3 regions of the Frigidibacter sp. MR17.14 genome follow, and region 2 is predicted to be linked to each of the others. Evidence: riboswitches for the same ligand, from Rfam matches in the RefSeq annotation. Region 2 holds a riboswitch; each other region holds the start of a gene.
What was found. Region 2 has a riboswitch for cobalamin ahead of V8J36_RS20935 (ABC transporter substrate-binding protein). Riboswitches for the same ligand answer to the same signal wherever they lie in the genome.
Positions count from the first base shown of each region.

Region 1: another riboswitch for cobalamin. It lies ahead of V8J36_RS14675 (DUF1636 domain-containing protein); the one in region 2 lies ahead of V8J36_RS20935 (ABC transporter substrate-binding protein).
Region 3: another riboswitch for cobalamin. It lies ahead of V8J36_RS14740 (energy-coupling factor ABC transporter permease); the one in region 2 lies ahead of V8J36_RS20935 (ABC transporter substrate-binding protein).

Region 1 covers NZ_JBAWKD010000005.1:102,978-108,748, reverse strand. The annotation lists gene cobN (cobaltochelatase subunit CobN) at 1-232, opposite strand, end outside; gene cobW (cobalamin biosynthesis protein CobW) at 242-1,288, opposite strand; gene V8J36_RS14675 (DUF1636 domain-containing protein) at 1,289-1,648, opposite strand; cobalamin riboswitch at 1,742-1,963, opposite strand; gene cobO (cob(I)yrinic acid a,c-diamide adenosyltransferase) at 2,001-2,645, shown strand; gene V8J36_RS14665 (DeoR/GlpR family DNA-binding transcription regulator) at 3,077-3,838, opposite strand; gene fba (class II fructose-bisphosphate aldolase) at 3,956-4,990, opposite strand; gene derI (D-erythrulose-4-phosphate isomerase) at 5,127-5,585, opposite strand; gene V8J36_RS14650 (triose-phosphate isomerase) at 5,597-5,771, opposite strand, start outside.
Region 2 covers NZ_JBAWKD010000016.1:8,318-14,088, forward strand. The annotation lists gene V8J36_RS20925 (ABC transporter ATP-binding protein) at 1-665, opposite strand, end outside; gene V8J36_RS20930 (FecCD family ABC transporter permease) at 662-1,732, opposite strand; gene V8J36_RS20935 (ABC transporter substrate-binding protein) at 1,729-2,742, opposite strand; cobalamin riboswitch at 2,910-3,125, opposite strand; gene V8J36_RS20940 (LysR family transcriptional regulator) at 3,224-4,165, opposite strand; gene V8J36_RS20945 (TRAP transporter small permease) at 4,255-4,809, shown strand; gene V8J36_RS20950 (TRAP transporter large permease subunit) at 4,806-5,771, shown strand, end outside.
Region 3 covers NZ_JBAWKD010000005.1:118,257-124,027, forward strand. The annotation lists gene V8J36_RS14730 (cobyrinate a,c-diamide synthase) at 1-1,319, shown strand, start outside; gene cobM (precorrin-4 C(11)-methyltransferase) at 1-3, shown strand, start outside; gene cobA (uroporphyrinogen-III C-methyltransferase) at 1,316-2,056, shown strand; cobalamin riboswitch at 2,077-2,302, shown strand; gene V8J36_RS14740 (energy-coupling factor ABC transporter permease) at 2,335-3,012, shown strand; gene cobF (precorrin-6A synthase (deacetylating)) at 3,094-3,834, shown strand; gene V8J36_RS14750 (D-amino acid dehydrogenase) at 3,831-5,132, opposite strand; gene V8J36_RS14755 (replication initiation protein) at 5,463-5,771, opposite strand, start outside.

The sequences.
Region 1 (5,771 bases), on a different contig from region 2:
GTCTGAGGCTTGGCAGGTCCGAGGGGGGGTGATCCCCGTGCACCCCCTGTACACCCCCTGTACACCGCCGCGCTGCAGCATCGCGGGCTTTCGCCTGCCGCCAGCCTTCCGCGAAGGCGCCGAGGTCGCTGTCGGAGAAGGACAGCACCACCAGATCCGCGGGGCTCTGCCCGGGATCGTAGGGGGTGGCCGTCTCGTCGAGGCCGTGGCTTTCGCGGAAGACGACGTGCATCGGCGCCCGTCAGGCCTCGACGGGGTCGAGCAGGACCGAGCGGATCGCGGCGAGGTCGACATGGTCGTGCTCTGCGATCACCACGAGCCGCGAGGCGCGGGGCCGCGCGCCCCAGGGCGCGTCGAACTGGTGGCGCACACGCTCGCCCACCGCCTGCACCAGAAGCCGCATCGGCTTGCCGGTGACCGCGATGTAGCCCTTCACGCGCAGGATCTGCTGTTCGCGGGCGAGGCGCTGGATGCGGGTGGCGAGGTCGGCGGGATCGGCGATCTCGGGCAGGTCGATGACGACGGTGTCGAAATCGTCATGCTCGTGGTCGTCATGCCCGTCGTGATGCGAGGGGCGGTTGGCGAGGTCGTCCTCGGCCGCGGCGGACAGGCCGAGGATCAGGGCGGGGTCGATCGCGCCCTCGGTCACCGGGATCGTCGGCAGCGGGCGCGGCGCCTCGGCCGCGATCACTTCGCGCGCGGCGGCAAGGCCCGCTTCGCCCGCGAGGTCGGCCTTGGTCAGAAGCACGATGTCGGCGCAGGCGATCTGGTCCTCGAACACCTCCGACAGCGGGGTCTCGTGGTCGATGCTGTCATCGGCCTCGCGCTGGGCGTTCACCGCGTCCACGTCGGGGGCGAAGCGGCCGGCGGCCACGGCTTCGGCATCGGCGAGCGCGATCACGCCGTCGACGGTGATCTTCGAGCGGATCGCGGGCCAGTCGAAGGCCTTCAGGAGCGGCTTCGGCAGGGCGAGGCCCGAGGTCTCGATCAGGATGTGCTCGGGGCGCACGGGCTGGGCGAGCAGCTTCTCGATCGTCGGGATGAAATCGTCGGCGACGGTGCAGCAGATGCAGCCGTTCGCCAGCTCGAGGATGTTCTCTTCCGGGCAGTTCTCGTCGGCGCAGCCCTTCAGGATCTCGCCATCGACGCCGACGGTGCCGAATTCGTTGACCAGCACGGCAAGGCGGCGGCCGCCGGGGTTCTGCAGCAGGTGGCGCACCAGCGTGGTCTTGCCCGAGCCGAGGAAGCCGGTGATCACGGTGACGGGGATTTTCGTGAGGTCGGACATTCAGGCCTCCTGCTGGATGGGGGGGATGCGGGCAAGCGACTGCTTGCGGAAGATGACGGGCCGCTCGCGCCAGGGCACGAGCCCGTCGGCGGTGGCGGCATAGGCGGCGGCGCCCTTCAGGATCTCTGGCGCGTCGGCGGGGGTCATGTGGCCGTAGACATAGGCCCAGCGGCCCGGGGCCGAGAGCGCGACCGCGCAGCCGGTGTTGCAGGCCGAGAGGCATTCGACGGGCACCACGGTGACGCCCGCGGGCGCCGGGCCTTCGGTCAGGGCCGCGTGCAGGCGGGCGCCGGGACGCAGGCCGCCCTCGGGCACCTCTTCGGTGCCGCGGCAGGTGGTGCAGACATGCAGGACCGTCATCGCGCGGTGCCTCCCAGTGAGTGCGGGCGGGGGCCGAACGGGCGAAAGGGCGGGCATGCCGCCTTGCGCCGGTCGCGGAACACCCCGTCCGCCCGAAACTTTCCCGCGCCGGCAGGTCTCCCGGCTTGCGGATCCAGGGAGGAGGCCCCCCAGCGGTCCGTCCCGCCTTCCCGCATCCCCGAGGGGGCACAGTGGCCTTGGGCGGACCTTTCCGGTCACGGTCGCGGGGGCGGCTGCGCTTGACCGGGAGGACCCGGGCATCGCATTCCCTCTTCGCCTGCCCTATGGACAGGAACCAGCGCCCCGCCACCTGAGGCAGGAGGGGGGCTTTTGTCAAGCTGAGGAGGCCCGGATGAGCGACGAGACCAAGGTCGGGGAGAGCGCGCCGGCGCTGTCCGAGGACGAGCGCCACGCGAAGAAGATGGCCAAGAAGAAGGCCGCGCGCGACCGGATGATGGCGACCAAGGAGGGCGAGAAGGGGCTGATCATCGTTCATACCGGGGCGGGGAAGGGCAAGTCGTCCTCTGGCTTCGGGATGATCCTGCGCTGCGTGGCGCATGGCATGCCCTGCGCGGTGGTGCAGTTCATCAAGGGCGCCTGGGACACCGGCGAGCGGCGGCTGCTGACGACGCATTTCGGCGAGCTGTGCCAGTTCCACGCGATGGGCGAGGGCTTCACCTGGGAGACGCAGGACAAGGCGCGCGACATCGCCGCGGCCCGGGCGGGCTGGGAAAAGGCCAAGGAGCTGATCCGCGACCCGTCGATCCGCATGGTGCTGCTGGACGAGATCAACATCGCGCTGCGCTACGACTATCTCGACGAGGCCGAGGTGCTGGCCTTCCTGCGCGACGAGAAGCCGGCGATGACCCATGTCGTGCTGACCGGGCGCAACGCGCGCGAGGCGCTGATCGAGGCCGCGGATCTGGTGACCGAGATGACGCTGGTCAAGCATCCGTTCCGCTCGGGCGTGAAGGGGCAGGCGGGCGTCGAGTTCTGACCCTGCCACAGGTGCCGCGCGCGGGGGTCGTCCGCGCGCCGGCGCTTCGGCGGTTCGCGCGCCGAGGTCTCAGGGGCCTGGGTGTGATCGGGCAGGGGCCGGGCTGCCCGGCATGCGACGGCGTTCGGCCTGCCGCTGGTGCGATGCTGGCTTTCGCGCCCGTGACGCCGGGTGACCCCGGGAAGGACCGCGCGATCTTCTGCGCCCCGGCGTCGTCGCGCTCGGGGAGGGGCAGTCGGGTCGGCTTGGGCCGTCACTGCGGTCGACCAGTCTTGCCCGCCGATGATGGTCGGCAAGGAGGCGCGCCCGGTTGACGGCTGCTGTGGGCCGTCGCGTGGCAGAGAGACGCGCAATGTGCGGTGTCACCGCCGGCTCGCCTCGGCGCGTCGGGGCCGGGGCGATCGGGCGGCGGGTGGCGAAGGCCGGGGCGCTCAGGTGGCGATGGTCAGGGGGATGCCGGCCGTGGCGAGGGCTGCCTGCGCGCCGGGGGCGGGGGCGGCGTCGGTGATGACGGCCGCGAACTCGCCCAGACCCGCCAGGACGTGCAGCGCGGTGCGGTCGAAGCGCGCGTGGTTCACCAGAAGCGCCGAGCGTTCGGCGCAGTCCATCATCCGCCGCTTCACGCGGGTGATGTCGTCATCCATGTGGAAGGCCTGCAGCCCCGCCACCGCGGGGGCCGAGATGAAGGCCAGATCGGCGCGCAGGCCCTTCAGCGCCTCTTCCGTCACCCGCCCGATCCAGGCGTTGTACTTGGCCGAGTAGCGCCCGCCGAGCGCGATCACGGTCATGCCCGGTTCTGTCTTCAGCGCCTCGATCACCGCGTCGTTGTTGGTGATCACGGTCAGCGGCCGCCGTTCGGTCAGCATCGCGCCCAGCATCGCCGCCATCGAGCCGTCGTTGATGATCACCGTCATCCCCGGCTCGACCAGCGCGAGCGCGGCGCGGGCCATCCGCTCCTTGGCGTCGTGGCCCTGCAGCTGGCGGAAGCGGAAGTCGCTTTCGAACTGGGTGCCGGCCTCGATCGAGGCGCCGCCGCGGATCTTGCGCAACAGCCCCTCGGCCTCGAGATCGTCGAGGTCGCGGTGGATCGTCATCTTGGAAACGCCGAAGGCCCCGGCCAGCGCGTCGAGCTGGACCGAGCCTTCGCGCACCAGCTCGTCGAGGATGCGCTGCCGGCGGTCGTCGCGCTTCATGCCGCGCAGCCGTCGTGAAGAGATGCCGTCATGCGCCGCGCGCCCCGTCGGTGTCCTTGGTCCCGCGCCACCCTAACCCGCTGTGAGGGCGGGGAAAAGGGGCGCGGGACGCCGGGGTCAGTAGCGCTTGCTCATCGCTTCGAGCGGGACCGGGGTGATCTGGTCGGCATGGCCGGCGGTGCCGAAGGCTTCGAACCTTGCCTTGCACAACTCCTTCACCAGGCCCATGCCTTCCTTCAGGTATTTGCGCGGGTCGAATTCGCCGGGGTTCTGGGCCAGCACGCGGCGCACGCCGGCGGTCATCGCCATGCGGTTGTCGGTGTCGATGTTGACCTTGCGCACGCCCGAGCGGATGCCGCGCTGGATCTCTTCCACCGGCACGCCCCAGGTCGGGCGGATGTCGCCGCCGAAGTTGTTGATGACCTGCTGCAGGTCCTCGGGCACCGAGGACGAGCCGTGCATCACCAGATGCGTGTTCGGCAGGCGGCGGTTGATCTCTTCGATCACCGTCATGGCGAGGATCGCGCCGTCGGGCTTGCGGGTGAACTTGTAGGCCCCGTGCGAGGTGCCCATCGCGACGGCCAGCGCGTCGACGCCGGTTTCCCTCACGAATTTCTCGGCCTCTTCGGGATCGGTCAGCAGCTGGTCTTCCGACAGCTTGCCGGTGGCGCCGTGGCCGTCCTCCTGATCGCCCATGCCGCTTTCCAGCGAGCCGAGCACGCCCAGCTCGCCCTCGACCGAGACGCCGCAGGCATGGGCCATCTCGACCACGCGGGCGGTGATGTCGCGGTTGTAGGCATAGTCGGCCGGGGTGACGCCGTCGGCCTTCAGCGAGCCGTCCATCATCACCGAGGTGAAGCCGTGCTGGATCGCGGTGGCGCAGGTCGCGAGCGTGTTGCCGTGGTCGAGATGCATGCAGATCGGCACTTCGGGGAAGGTCGCGACCAGCCCGTCGATCAGCCGGGCCAGCAGGATGTCGCCGGCATAGCTGCGCGCCCCGCGCGAGGCGGCGAGGATCACCGGCGCGTTGGTTTCGCGCGCGGCGGAGACGATGGCGAGGCCGGTCTCCATGTTGGTGACGTTGAAGGCCGGGACGGCGTAGCCGTGTTCGGCGGCATGGTCGAGAAGCTGGCGCAGGGTGATGCGGGCCATGAGGGGTCCCCGTGGGTCGGAAGCTGGATGAGGGTGGTCCCGACCTTGCCGGGGCGGGTAGTGGGCGGGCGGTGGGCTGCGGTGGCCGCCCGCTGCCCCGGGGGGCGGCGGGCGGGCCGGTGTCAGGTGGCCGGTGTCAGGGGTGGTACTTCGCGTCGAGCGCGTCGATCGCCTGCACGTTGCCGGCGGACTTGCCCGCGGGGTCGAAGGCGGCGGTCAGGAAGGCCTCGGCGATGTCCTTGGCCAGTTCCGCGCCCACGACCCGCGCGCCCATCGTGATGATCTGCGCGTTGTTCGAGGTCGCGGCCTTGCCGGCGGAATAGGTGTCGTGGGTCTGGGCGGCGCGGATGCCCGGCACCTTGTTGGCCGAAAGGCAGACGCCGATGCCGGTGCCGCAGCACAGGATCGCGCGGTCGTAGGTGCCGTCGAGCACGCCGGCCGCAACCCGTTCCGAGAGGTTGGCATAGAAGGCGTCGGGCCCGGCCTCGGTGCGCGAGGTTTCGGTCACCTCGTAGGCGGGGTTCTGCTTCAGGTGGTCCGCGAGGATCTTCGCGAGGCCTTCTCCGGCGCTGTCGCCGGCAACCGCGATCTTCATGGGGCTTCTCCTCAGAGCTTTGCGGCGCAGCGCGCCAGGATGTCGAGATAGCCGGCCACGTCCCAGGCAGAGCGCCCGATGAAGAGGCCGTCGATATGCGGGCAGGCGATCAGTTCCTCACAGTTGCCCGTGTTGACGGAGCCGCCGTAGAGGCAGGGCACGCGGCGGCCGAGCACGTCTTCGGCC
Region 2 (5,771 bases):
AGAATCTCGGCAGGTGCTCCGACCGCCACGAGACGCCCGCCCTGCATCACCCCCAGCCTGTCGCAGCCCATCGCCTGGTTCAGGTCGTGCAGCGCGATGACCGTCGTCAGTCCCAGCCCCGCCACCAGCTGCAGGATCGAAAGCTGGTGCCGGATGTCCAGATGGTTCGTGGGCTCGTCAAGAAGCAGCACCCGGGGTTGCTGCGCGAGGGCCCGCGCGATGTGGACCCGCTGCCGCTCGCCGCCCGACAGGGTGGCCCAGTCGCGCGCCTCGAACCGCTGCATGTCCGTCGCGGCGATGGCGCGGGCGACATGCCGGTCATCCTCTGCCGACCAGGGCTGCAGGGCCGAGAGCCACGGCGTGCGGCCCAGTTCCACCGCGTCCCTGACGGTGATGCGGTCGGCGGTTTCGGCCTGCTGCTGCACGAAGGCCAGCCGCCGCGCCACCTCGCGCGCGCCTAGCCGGCCCAGCGGCGTGCCGTCAAGCAGCGCCTCGCCCCGCGTCGGTCGCGACAGGCCCGCCAGCAGGCGCAGCAGCGTGGACTTGCCGGACCCGTTGGGCCCGATCAGCCCGAAGACTTCGCCGGGCGCGATCTCCAGCGTGACGTCCTGCACGATCCAGTGGCTGCCGCTGCGCCAGCCAAGCCCTTCGCCGCAAAGCCTCATCCGGCGGCCCTGCCGCGGACGAGGATCAGCGCGAAGGCCGGCGCGCCGACAAGGGCGGTCACGACGCCGATCGGAAGCACCTGGCCCGGTACGACGATCCGCGACAGCACGTCGGCCGCGATCAGGAACACCGCGCCGATCAGCGCGGCCAGTGGCATCATCGTGCCATGGCGCGGGCCGGCGAGCAGCCGCGCGGCATGCGGCACGACGAGGCCCACGAAGCCGATCGACCCGGTGATCGACACCAGCGCCGCGGTCGCAAGCGCCGTGGCAAGGATCAGCAGCGCCTGCACGCGCCGCACCGGCACGCCAAGCGCGGCGGCGCTGTCGGCGCCGAAGGTGAAGGCGTCGAGCGCGCGGGTATGCCAGAGCGCGACCACCACGATCAGCACGGCTGCCGGCAGCGCCAATGCGACATCGGGCCAGCGCACCCCCGACAGGTTGCCCATCAGCCAGAAGAGGATCCCGCGGGCCTGCTCGGCATTGGCGGACCGTGCGATCAGGAAAGACGTCAGCGCATTGAAGAGCTGCGAGCCGGCGATGCCGGACAGGATGATCAGCCCCGCGCCCCGCGTCCCCACGCCGCCCCCCGCCGCACGCGCGAGGGCGGCGACGATGGCGAAGGCGGCGACCGCGCCCGCGAAGGCGCCAAGCGACATCGACACCGCCCCGGCGCCGATCCCGGCCACCGCGACCAGCACCGCGCCGGTCGAGGCCCCGGCAGAGATCCCCAGCAGGTAGGGGTCGGCCAGCGGGTTCCTGAGCAGCGCCTGCAGGATCACCCCGCAGACCGCGAGCCCCGCGCCGCAGCCCGCGGCGACCAGCGCCCGGGTCAGGCGATAGGCCCAGACGATCCCGTCATCGATCGGCGCGACGGGAAAGCCCGCGTCGAACAGCCGGTTGGCGAGCACCGCCAACACGGTGCCGGGCGGGATCCGGGTCTCGCCGATGCAGATGCCGCCGAGCACCGCCGCACCAAGGATCAGCGCGGCGCCCGCGAGGCGCCAGCCGAGGCAGCCGATCCGCCCGAGGCCGCGCATCGGCGAGGTGTCGGCGGCAAGGCTCATTGCGACAGTGCCTTCATGCCATCGGTCAGCGCCTCGAGCCCGTCGACGATCTGCAGGGCGGGATGCATCGCCTCGGCGTCGATGATCAGGATGCGGCCGTTGCGCACCGCCGTCATCTGGCTGGTGACAGGGTCGGACTTCAGGAAGGCGAGCTTCTTTTCGTAATCGTCGGCCGGGAAGCGGCGACGGTCCATCTTGGCGATGACCACGACCGAAGGATCGGCCTTGGCGATCGCCTCCCAGCCCACGGTCGGCCATTCCTCGTCGGATTGCACGACGTTGCGCAGGCCAAGCTGGCGCATCATCCAGGCCGGGATGCCGCGCTGTCCCGCGACATAGGGATCCAGATCCATGTCCGCGCTCGAGAACCAGACCACGGCAGAGGCATCCGGCAGCGACAGCGCCTTCGCGGTTTCGACCGCCTTCGCCTCGCGCGCCTTCAGCGCCGCGATCACCTCTGCTCCCTGGTCCTGACGGTCCATGATCGCGGCCATTTCCGCGATCGACTGGTAGAGCGTGGCGATGTCGAAATCGGCGGTGCGGGTGCCGTCCCCGCCCGAGAGGTTGTCCTTGCCGATGCAGTCGGGCGGCATGACATAGGCGGGGATCCCGAGGTCCGCGAACTGCTCGCGGGTGCCGACCGCACCCTGCGGACCGATCATCCATTCGTACATCGTCGGCACGAAGCCGGGCCGCTTGCCGACCACGGATTCGAAGCTTGGGGTGTTGTCGGCGATGCGTTCCACCTTCGCATCCGCCTCGGCAAAGGCGGGCATCACGCTGTTGAACCACAGCGAGGTGCCGGCCATCCGGTCCTCGACCCCCAGCGCGTAAAGCACCTCGGTGGCGGCCTGGCCCACGGTGACGACATTGTCGGGCCGGGCGGGGAAGGTGATCTTGTGACCGCAGTTGTCGAGGGTCAGCGGATAGACGGTCTGCTGGGCGGGTGCCGGGGTGGCGGCCAGCAGCGCAAGGCCGGCGAGGCCGGCGCGAAGCGACGGAAACTGCATCTGGATCTGTCCTGTGATCAGGGTCCGGGACCGCCGGGAAGGGGGGCAGAACCGCGCGCGCGCGGCCGGGCCGGGGCCCGGATCGAGACGGAGAGGGCTCGCGGGATCCCGGGACCACCGCGCATCATCGGCGCGCATCGCTGCTCCTTCCGGGACACCCCGCCCGGGTTGCTGAGGTTGCGATGGCAGGTCTCCTGACTCGCGGGTCGTGGCTTGCCCCGCCTTCCCGCAGCCCTGGGGGCTGCAGTGGCATCGGGGGTCGCTCGCCGCTCACAGTTGCGGGGGCAGTCGCGGGTTCGGCGCCTGATGGCTACACCTCACCGCGTTCCCTTTTCATCCGGGCAGGCTGGGCCGGCCCGGAAACCATCGCCACCGGGATGCCCGACACGCCCGGCCACGTCAAGCGCGGTGATGTCGCCGCGCCGAAACTCGATCGCAAAGCCAGGGCAGCCGTCCCGTCCCGGCCGCGGACCGGGGACGATCAACCGGTGCCGGCATGCGCGAACAGCAGTGATCTGAGCTCGTTCAGCAGGGGCGATGCCGCGCGACCGCGCAGGGTGACCAGCCCATAGGGTTCGAGCCCGCCCGCAAGCTCCACGGGCAGGATCTGAAGGATGCCGCTCGCGACGTAATGCGCCGCCACCATATGCGGCATCACCGCCAGCATCTGGCTGTTCTGCAGCAGCGTCGTCGCCATCAGCATCGAGCCGGTTTCGACGATCGACTCGGGTGCGGGGATGCGTTCGGCACGGAACGTCGCCTCGACCACCTGCCGCAGCGGGCTCGACATCGGCTGCATGATCCAGGCGCGACGGGCCAGATCGCGCAGCGTCAGGCGGCCTTCGGCGGCGACCGGGTTGTGCGCGCCGGCGACGATCGACAGGCCCTCGGGGCTGAGTTCCGCAAAATCGGTCAGCCGAGCAAGGCGCGCCCCCACCCGCCGGCCGATGACGACGTCGAGCCGCCCCTGTTCAAGCTGGGGCATCAGCATGTCGGAGGTGTCGATGGTGATGCTGATCTCGGCCCGGGGGTGGGCCTCTTTCATCCGGGCGACCGCCAGCGCGAGTGGGCCCGCGGCGGCCGCGGTGATCGAGCCGATGGCAAGGCGCCCCTCGGCGCCCGAGGCCAGCGCGGCCAGCGCCTCGCGCAGGTCGCCGAACCCCGACAGCAGCAGATGCGCCTGCCGGATCAGCACCTCGCCATAGATCGTCGGCGTCAGGCCGCGGCGGTTGCGCTCGAACAGCGGCAGACCCAGCGACTGTTCCATTTCGGTCAGCATCTTCGTCGCCGCGGGCTGACTGACGCCGAGCCTCTCAGCCGCCTTGCGCAGGCTTCCCAGATCCTGAAGCGCGACGGCCAGCGACAGCTGCCGCAAGCGCAGGCGGCCCAGCAGTTGGGCGGTCGAGGGCAGAGTGACTGACATAACCACAGGTTATCACAACATAGCCACATTACAATTGACGGATATACCAAATCGCGGCCTTCTCCGCTCAATCATCGGAGGAGGATGGGATGGAGGCTCTGGGAAGGCTCGCGCTTGGCGGGCTGCGGCTGTTCATCGTCGCGGCGCTGGCCGTGATGATCGGGCTCGTGTTCCTGAACGTCGTGCTGCGCTACGGCTTCAACTCGGGCGTCAGCGTGTCCGAAGAGCTGTCGCGGATGCTCTTCGTCTGGCTGATCTTCACGGGCGCGGTGGTGGCGATGTACGACCACAGCCACATCGGCGTAGACAGCCTGCTGCGCCGGATGCCGCGGGGCGGGCAACTGGTCTGCGCGGTGATCTGCGACGCGCTGATGCTGTTCTGCTGCGGGCTTCTGCTGGTGGGAAGCTGGCGCCAGACGGGCATCAACTGGGGCAACCTCGCACCGGTGACCGGTCTGCCGATCGGCCTGTTCCACCTGGCGTCGCTGACCGGCAGCCTCGGGCTGATCGTGGTGATCGCCAGCCATCTCTTCCGGCTTCTGTCGGGCCGCGCGACCGCCGAAGACCTCGTGCAGGTCGCCGAGAGCGAGGACCTGCCGCACCCGGTGCCCGGGTCTGCCGCCGCGGCGGGGGGCAAGCCATGACCGCCGCGCTCTTCATCGGATCCATCCTCGGGTCGATGGCCATCGGCGTGCCGGTCGCCTTCGCGCTGATCCTGTGCGGCGTCGTGCTGATGCTGCAGCAGGGCATGTTCGACGCGCAGATCGTGTCGCAGAACCTCGTCGGGGGCGCCGACAGTTTCCAGCTGCTGGCGGTGCCGTTCTTCCTGGCGGCGGGCGAGTTCATGAACGCGGGCGGGCTGTCGCGGCGGATCGTCGATCTGGCCGTGGGCCTTGTCGGCCACTTCCGCGGCGGCCTCGGCTATGTCGCGATCCTGGCCGCGGTGATCATGGCCTCGATGTCGGGCTCGGCCGTGGCCGACACCGCGGCCATCGGCGCGATGCTGATCCCGATCATGCGGCAGGCCGGATACCGGGTGAACCAGTCCTCGGGGCTGATCGCGGCGGGGGGCATCATCGCGCCGATCCTGCCGCCCTCGATCCCGTTCATCATCTTCGGCGTCACCGCCGGCGTTTCGGTCAAGAAGCTGTTCTTGGCCGGGATCGTGCCGGGACTGGCGATGGCGGCGGCGCTGGTCGCGACCTGGTGGTGGCTCTCGCGCCGGGACGAGACGCTGGTGACCCCCAAGGTCCCGGCGGCCGAGGTCTGGCGGCGGTTCCGCGACAGTCTCTGGGCGCTGGCGATCCCGCTTCTGATCGTCGTGGGCATCAAGCAGGGGATCTTCACGCCGACCGAGGCCGGCGTCGTCGCCGCGGTCTATGCGCTTGTGGTCGGGATGTTCGTCTACCGCGAACTGAAGCCCGCCGATCTCTTCGGGCTGATGTTGAACGCGGGCAAGACCACGGCGGTGGTGATGTTCCTCGTCGCCGCGGCGACGGTGGCGGCCTGGATGGTGACGATCGCCGAGCTGCCGATGATGGTCATCGACCTGCTCGAGCCGCTGATCGACCGCCCGATCCTGCTGATGGCGGTGATCATGGTGGTG
Region 3 (5,771 bases), on a different contig from region 2:
TGATACCGCCTGGCCTGATCGTCTCGGCCCCGGCCTCGGGCACCGGCAAGACCACGGTCACGCTGGGGCTGGCGCGCGCCTTCGCGCGGGCGGGCACTGTCGTGCAGGCCTTCAAGAGCGGACCGGACTACATCGACCCCGCCTTCCACCGCGCCGCGACCGGTCGGCCGTCTGTCAACCTCGACAGCTGGGCGATGGGCGCAGGCCAGATCGCCGCGCTGATCGCGGCAGAGATGCCGGCGGAACTGGTGATTGCCGAGGGCTCGATGGGCCTGCATGACGGCGTCGCTGCCCCCGGCGAAAGCGGCACCGGGTCTTCGGCGGACCTCGCGGCGCTGACGGGCTGGCCGGTGGTGGTGGTGATCGACGCCTCGGGCCAGGCGCAGACGGCGGGGGCCGTGGCGCTGGGATTGGCCCGGTTCCGGGACGATATCCGCGTCGCGGGCGTGATCCTGAACCGCGTGGCCTCGCCCCGGCACGAGGCGCTTCTGCGCGCGGGCATCGAGGCCGCCGGCCTGACCGTGCTGGGCGCCCTGCCCCGGCTGGCCGCGATCGAGATGCCCGAACGCCACCTTGGCCTCGTGCAGGCCGAGGAACAGGCCGACCTCGACCGGATCCTCGAGGCCGCGGCCGATCTGGTCGCGCAACATTGCGATCTGGACGCGATCCGGGCCGCCGCCCTGCCCTGCCGACTGCACGCCGCGGGCCATCTCCCGCTGCCCCCGCCGGCCGAGCGGATCGCGCTGGCGCGCGACGCGGCCTTCAGCTTCGTCTATCCGCATCTGATCGCCGGCTGGCGCGCGGGCGGCGCGACGATCCTGCCGTTCTCGCCCCTGGCCGACGAGGGGCCGGACCCCAGCGCCGGCGCCTGCTGGTTGCCCGGCGGCTACCCCGAGCTGCACGCCCCGCGGCTCGCCGCCGCGCAGGGCTTCAAACGGGCTCTGAACCGCTTCGCAGAGACCAAGCCGGTGCATGGCGAATGCGGGGGCTACATGGCGATGGGCGCGGGGCTGGTGGCCAAGGACGGCACCCGCCATGCGATGGCCGGGCTTCTGGGGCTGGAGACCAGCTTCGCCAAGCGCAAGATGCACCTCGGCTACCGGCTCGCGGATCTGCAGACCCCCGCCCCCGGCCTGCCACCGCGCGCGCGCGGGCACGAATTCCACTATGCCACGATCCTGTCGCAGCCCGACGCGCCCCTGGCCCGCGTCACCGATGCGACCGGGGCGCTGGTGCCTGAAACAGGCTCTGCAAAGGCCTTTTCCGGTGGCGGCCGCGCCACCGGCAGCTTCTTCCACCTGATAGCCGAGGCGTCATGACCGAGCCCTTCCCCCCCGGCACCGTGGCCTTCGTCTCGGCCGGTCCCGGCGATCCCGAGCTGATGACCCTGAAAGCCGTCGCCCGGCTGAACGTCGCCGACGTGATCCTGTTCGACGATCTCGCCTCGGGCCCCGTGCTCAGCCACGCCCGTCCCGAGGCCGAACTGCTGGCGGTGGGCAAGCGCGCCGGCCGCCCCTCGGCCAAGCAGGATCATGTCAACCGGCTGATCGTCGAACATGCGCAGCGCGGCCTGCGCGTCGTGCGGCTGAAATCCGGGGATTCGGGTCTGTTCGGGCGGCTTGAAGAGGAAATCGTCGCGCTGCGCGCCGCGGGAATCGGGTTCGAAATCGTGCCCGGCGTGCCCTCGGCCTGCGCCGCGGCCGCCGCGGCCGGCATCCCGCTGACCCGGCGGCTGACCGCGCGGCGCGTGCAGTTCATCACCGGCGCCGACGTGACCGGCGGCCTGCCCGAGGACATGAACTGGCCCGCCCTCGCCGACCCCGAGGCCACGACCGTCGTGTTCATGGGCCGCCGCACCTTCCCGACCTTCGCAACCGAGCTGATGACCCGCGGCCTCTCGCCCGACACCCCCGCCCTGATCGCCGAAGCCGTCAGCCAGCCGGACCAGAGCCTGAGCCGGATGACGCTCGCAACCCTCGCCGCCCGTCTCGCGCATGAGACACCGGGCACCAGCCCCGCGCTGATCCTCTACGGTCCGCTCGCTGACGAGGCTTGACGGAGCGGCTCACAAGGACTTTACCTGAACACCTCTTTGGTGCCCGCGAAGACGCCCCAGGCGTCGGGCTTCATCGGGAACGGGGAAGGGCGGACCCAATCGCGGCGCCCGAAGCCCCGGCCGCCCCCGCGACTGTATGCGGTGAGGCGGGCCTGCCCTGAGCGCCACTGGACCGAAGGTCCGGGAAGGCCGCAGACCCGCCCTCGACCCGCGAGCCAGGAGACCGGCCCTAGAGGAGACCCTCAACCGCCGTCGGGTGTGACGGCAAGGAGACCGACATGCATATCGAACACGGCGTCGTCACCGGCGCCAAACTGCTTCTGAGCCTTGGCACCGCCGCCGCCGCGGGCCTCACCACCCTGAAGATGGCCGCCGAGGCCGCCGTCGAGAAGGGCATCCCCTCGCTCGCCGCCCGCTCGGCGCTTTCGACCGCCGCGGTCTTCACCTTCTTCCAGGTGCTGCCGCATCACCCGGTGGGCGTCTCCGAGGTGCACCTGATCCTCGGATCGACCCTGTTCCTGCTGTTCGGCGCCGCCCCGGCCGCGATCGGCCTCGCGCTGGGCCTGCTGCTGCAGGGCCTGTTCTTCGTGCCGACCGACCTGCCGCAATACGGCATGAACGTCACCACGCTGCTGGTGCCGCTCTTCGGCCTGCGGATGCTGGCCGCGCGGATCATCGCGCCCGGCACCGCCTATGTGGACCTGAGCTATGCGCAGGCGCTGAAGCTTTCTACCGCCTACCAGGGCGGCATCGTCGCCTGGGTCGGGTTCTGGGCGCTTTACGGTCACGGCTTCGAGGCCGCGAACCTTGCCGCCATCGGCTCCTTCGGGGTCGCCTACATGTCGGTCGTGCTGCTGGAGCCGCTCGTTGACCTCGCCGTTCTGGCAGCTGCCAAGTCATTGAAAGGACTTGATAAGTCAGGCATCGTGACGCCGCGGCTGCACAACGCCGCCTGATCTTCCGCCGGCGCGCGAAACCGTCTAACTCTTGCGGGCCCCGGGATCATCCCCGGGGCCCGTTCGCATCCGGAGGCCCCCATGATCCAGCTCTCGCTCGTCGGTATCGGCACCGGGCATCCGAAGCACCTGACCTTCCAGGCGGCCGAGGCGCTGCGGGCGGCCGACATCGTGCTTATCCCCGAGAAGGGCGAGGACAAGGCCGACCTCGCCGATCTGCGCCGCGCCATCGCAGGCGAGGTTCTGGGAGACGTCTCGAAGCTGCGCCCCTTCCCCCTGCCCGTCCGCGATCCGGCGATCCCCGACTACGAGGCCCGCGTCTCGGACTGGCACGACCGCATCGCGCGGGTCTGGGATGAGGCGATCGGCCCCGGCCCGGCGAAGGTGGCGCTGATGGTCTGGGGCGATCCGTCGCTTTACGATTCCACCCTGCGGATCGCGGAACGGCTTGCGGCGGTGAGATCCGCGTCGGTCGAGGTGATCCCCGGCGTGACCTCGATCCAGGCGCTGTGCGCGGCGCACCGTATCCCGCTGAACGAGGTCGGAAAGCCCTTCTTGGTCACCACCGGGCGGCGATTGCGCGACGAGGGCTGGCCCGTGAGCGCGGACACCGTGGTGGTGATGCTGGATGCGGGCGGCGCTTTCGAAGCGATTGCGCCCGAAGGCGTGACGATCTGGTGGTCGGCCTATGCGGGGATGGCGGAAGAGATCCTGATCGCGGGCCCCCTGCCCGAGGTCTCGGCCCGGATCCTGGACACACGCGCCGCGGCGCGGGCGCGCCACGGCTGGATCATGGACATCTACCTGATGCGCCGGGCTTAGGCCGGCTGCAGGCTGCCGCGGGCCTTGGCGAGTTTCACCGCGGTCTTCACATAGCGCGCATAGCCAAGGTCGCTGGCGTCGATGTCGGTCGCACGGCCCGAGATCAGATCGGCGATGACGCGCGCCGAGCCCGCCGACATCGTCCAGCCCAGCGTGCCGTGACCGGTGTTCAGCCAGAGGTTCTCGACCGGCGAGCGCCCCACGACCGGGGTGCCGTCGGGCGTCATCGGGCGCAGGCCGGTCCAGAAGCTGGCCGCCTTCAGGTCGCCGCCGCCCACGAACAGGCTGCCGGCAGAACGTTCCAGCGTGCCGCGACGCTTGTCGTTCAGGCTCTGGTCGAAGCCGTTGATTTCTGCGAGGCCGCCGATGCGGATCCGGTCGCCCAGCCGGGTGATCGCGACCTTGAACGTTTCGTCCATCACCGTCGATTCCGGGGCGCGCGCGGCGTCGAGGATCGGCGCGGTCAGCGAGTAGCCCTTGACCGGATAGATCGGCAGCCGGAAGCCAAGGGCCGCGGTCAGCGCCGGCGAATGCGAGCCGAGCGCCAGCACGAAGGCATCGGCATGGACGAGGCCGCGGTCGGTCTCGACCGCCTCGATCCGGCCGGCGCGGGCGACGAGCCGGCGGATGCCGACGCCCCAGCGGAAGGCCACGCCCGCCGCCGCCGCCATCTCGGCCAGGCGGTTCGAGAACTTGAAGCAGTCGCCGGTCTGGTCGTTCGGCAGCCGCAGACCGCCCGCGATCAGATGCGCGGCCCCGGCCATGCCAGGCTCGGCCGCAAGGCAGCCGGCGCGGTCAAGCTCCTCGAAGGCGACGCCGTCCTCCTTCAGGACCTTGATGTCCTTCTGCACCGCTTCGATCTGCTTGTCGGAGCGGAACACCTGCAGGGTGCCCTTCTGGCGGTCGTCGAAGGTGATGCCGGTGGTGGCGCGCAGCGCATCCAGCCGGTCGCGGCTGTATTCCGCAAGCCGGGTCATCCGCGACTTGTTAACCGCATAGGCCGCCGAGGTGCAGTTGCCCAGCATCTCGCCCAGCCAGGTCAGCTTCAGCCGGTCGGGGCGCAGGTTCAGGATCAGCGGCGCGTCCTTCTGGAACATCCATTTGACGGCCTTCATCGGAATGCCCGGCGCGGCCCAGGGCGTCGAGTAGCCGGGGCTGACCTCGCCGGCATTGGCGAAGCTCGTCTCGAGCGCCGGGCCCGGCTGGCGGTCGATCACGGTGACCTCGTGACCGGCCTGGGCAAGCTCCCAGGCGGTGGTGACGCCGATGACCCCTGCCCCCAGAACCACGATGCGCATGCGATGATCTCCGATCTCTTGCTGCCGATGCCGTTGATGTCGAAGGATATCGCTTGCGGCAGAAATGTTTTGGCAAGATGGCCCGCGTTTGACGGCATTCGCGCAATCCTGTTGCGATACTTCGGGATGTTTGTCGAAGTTTCTGCGGCGAGGTCGTGACAAGCTCGCAGGTCGTCCCGGGAATCGGCGCCCGGGCGCAAGAAATGGGGGCTCTGCCCCCGCCGCGCGTGCCGCGCGACTCCCCCGGGATACTTCGACCAATGCGAAAGCCGGGGGTAAGTCGCTGAAAGTGAGCGTTAATGCGCCGAATTGCCAATTGGCAATTTCCGGTCAGGCGGGGTTCGCTTCGGCGTAGCGGCGCAGGAACGCCAGGAAGGCGCGGTCGGGGTCGTCCGCCGCGGGCTTGCCGGCGGCCCAGGCGCGCCATTCGCCCTCGACGAAGTAGATGTCGAAGCCGGGATGACGCAGGCGGGCGGTTTCATAGGTTTCGGTGCGCAGCGCCGGGCCGCGGGCATCGAGCCATGCCGGGCGCGGCCTTGCCGGCGCGGTGGGGGTGACCTCTTCGGTGCGCGCCTCGGCGCGGACGCGGCGCCCGACCTTCGAGAACTGCAGCGCGCGGTCGGCAGCACCGCTCGCGTC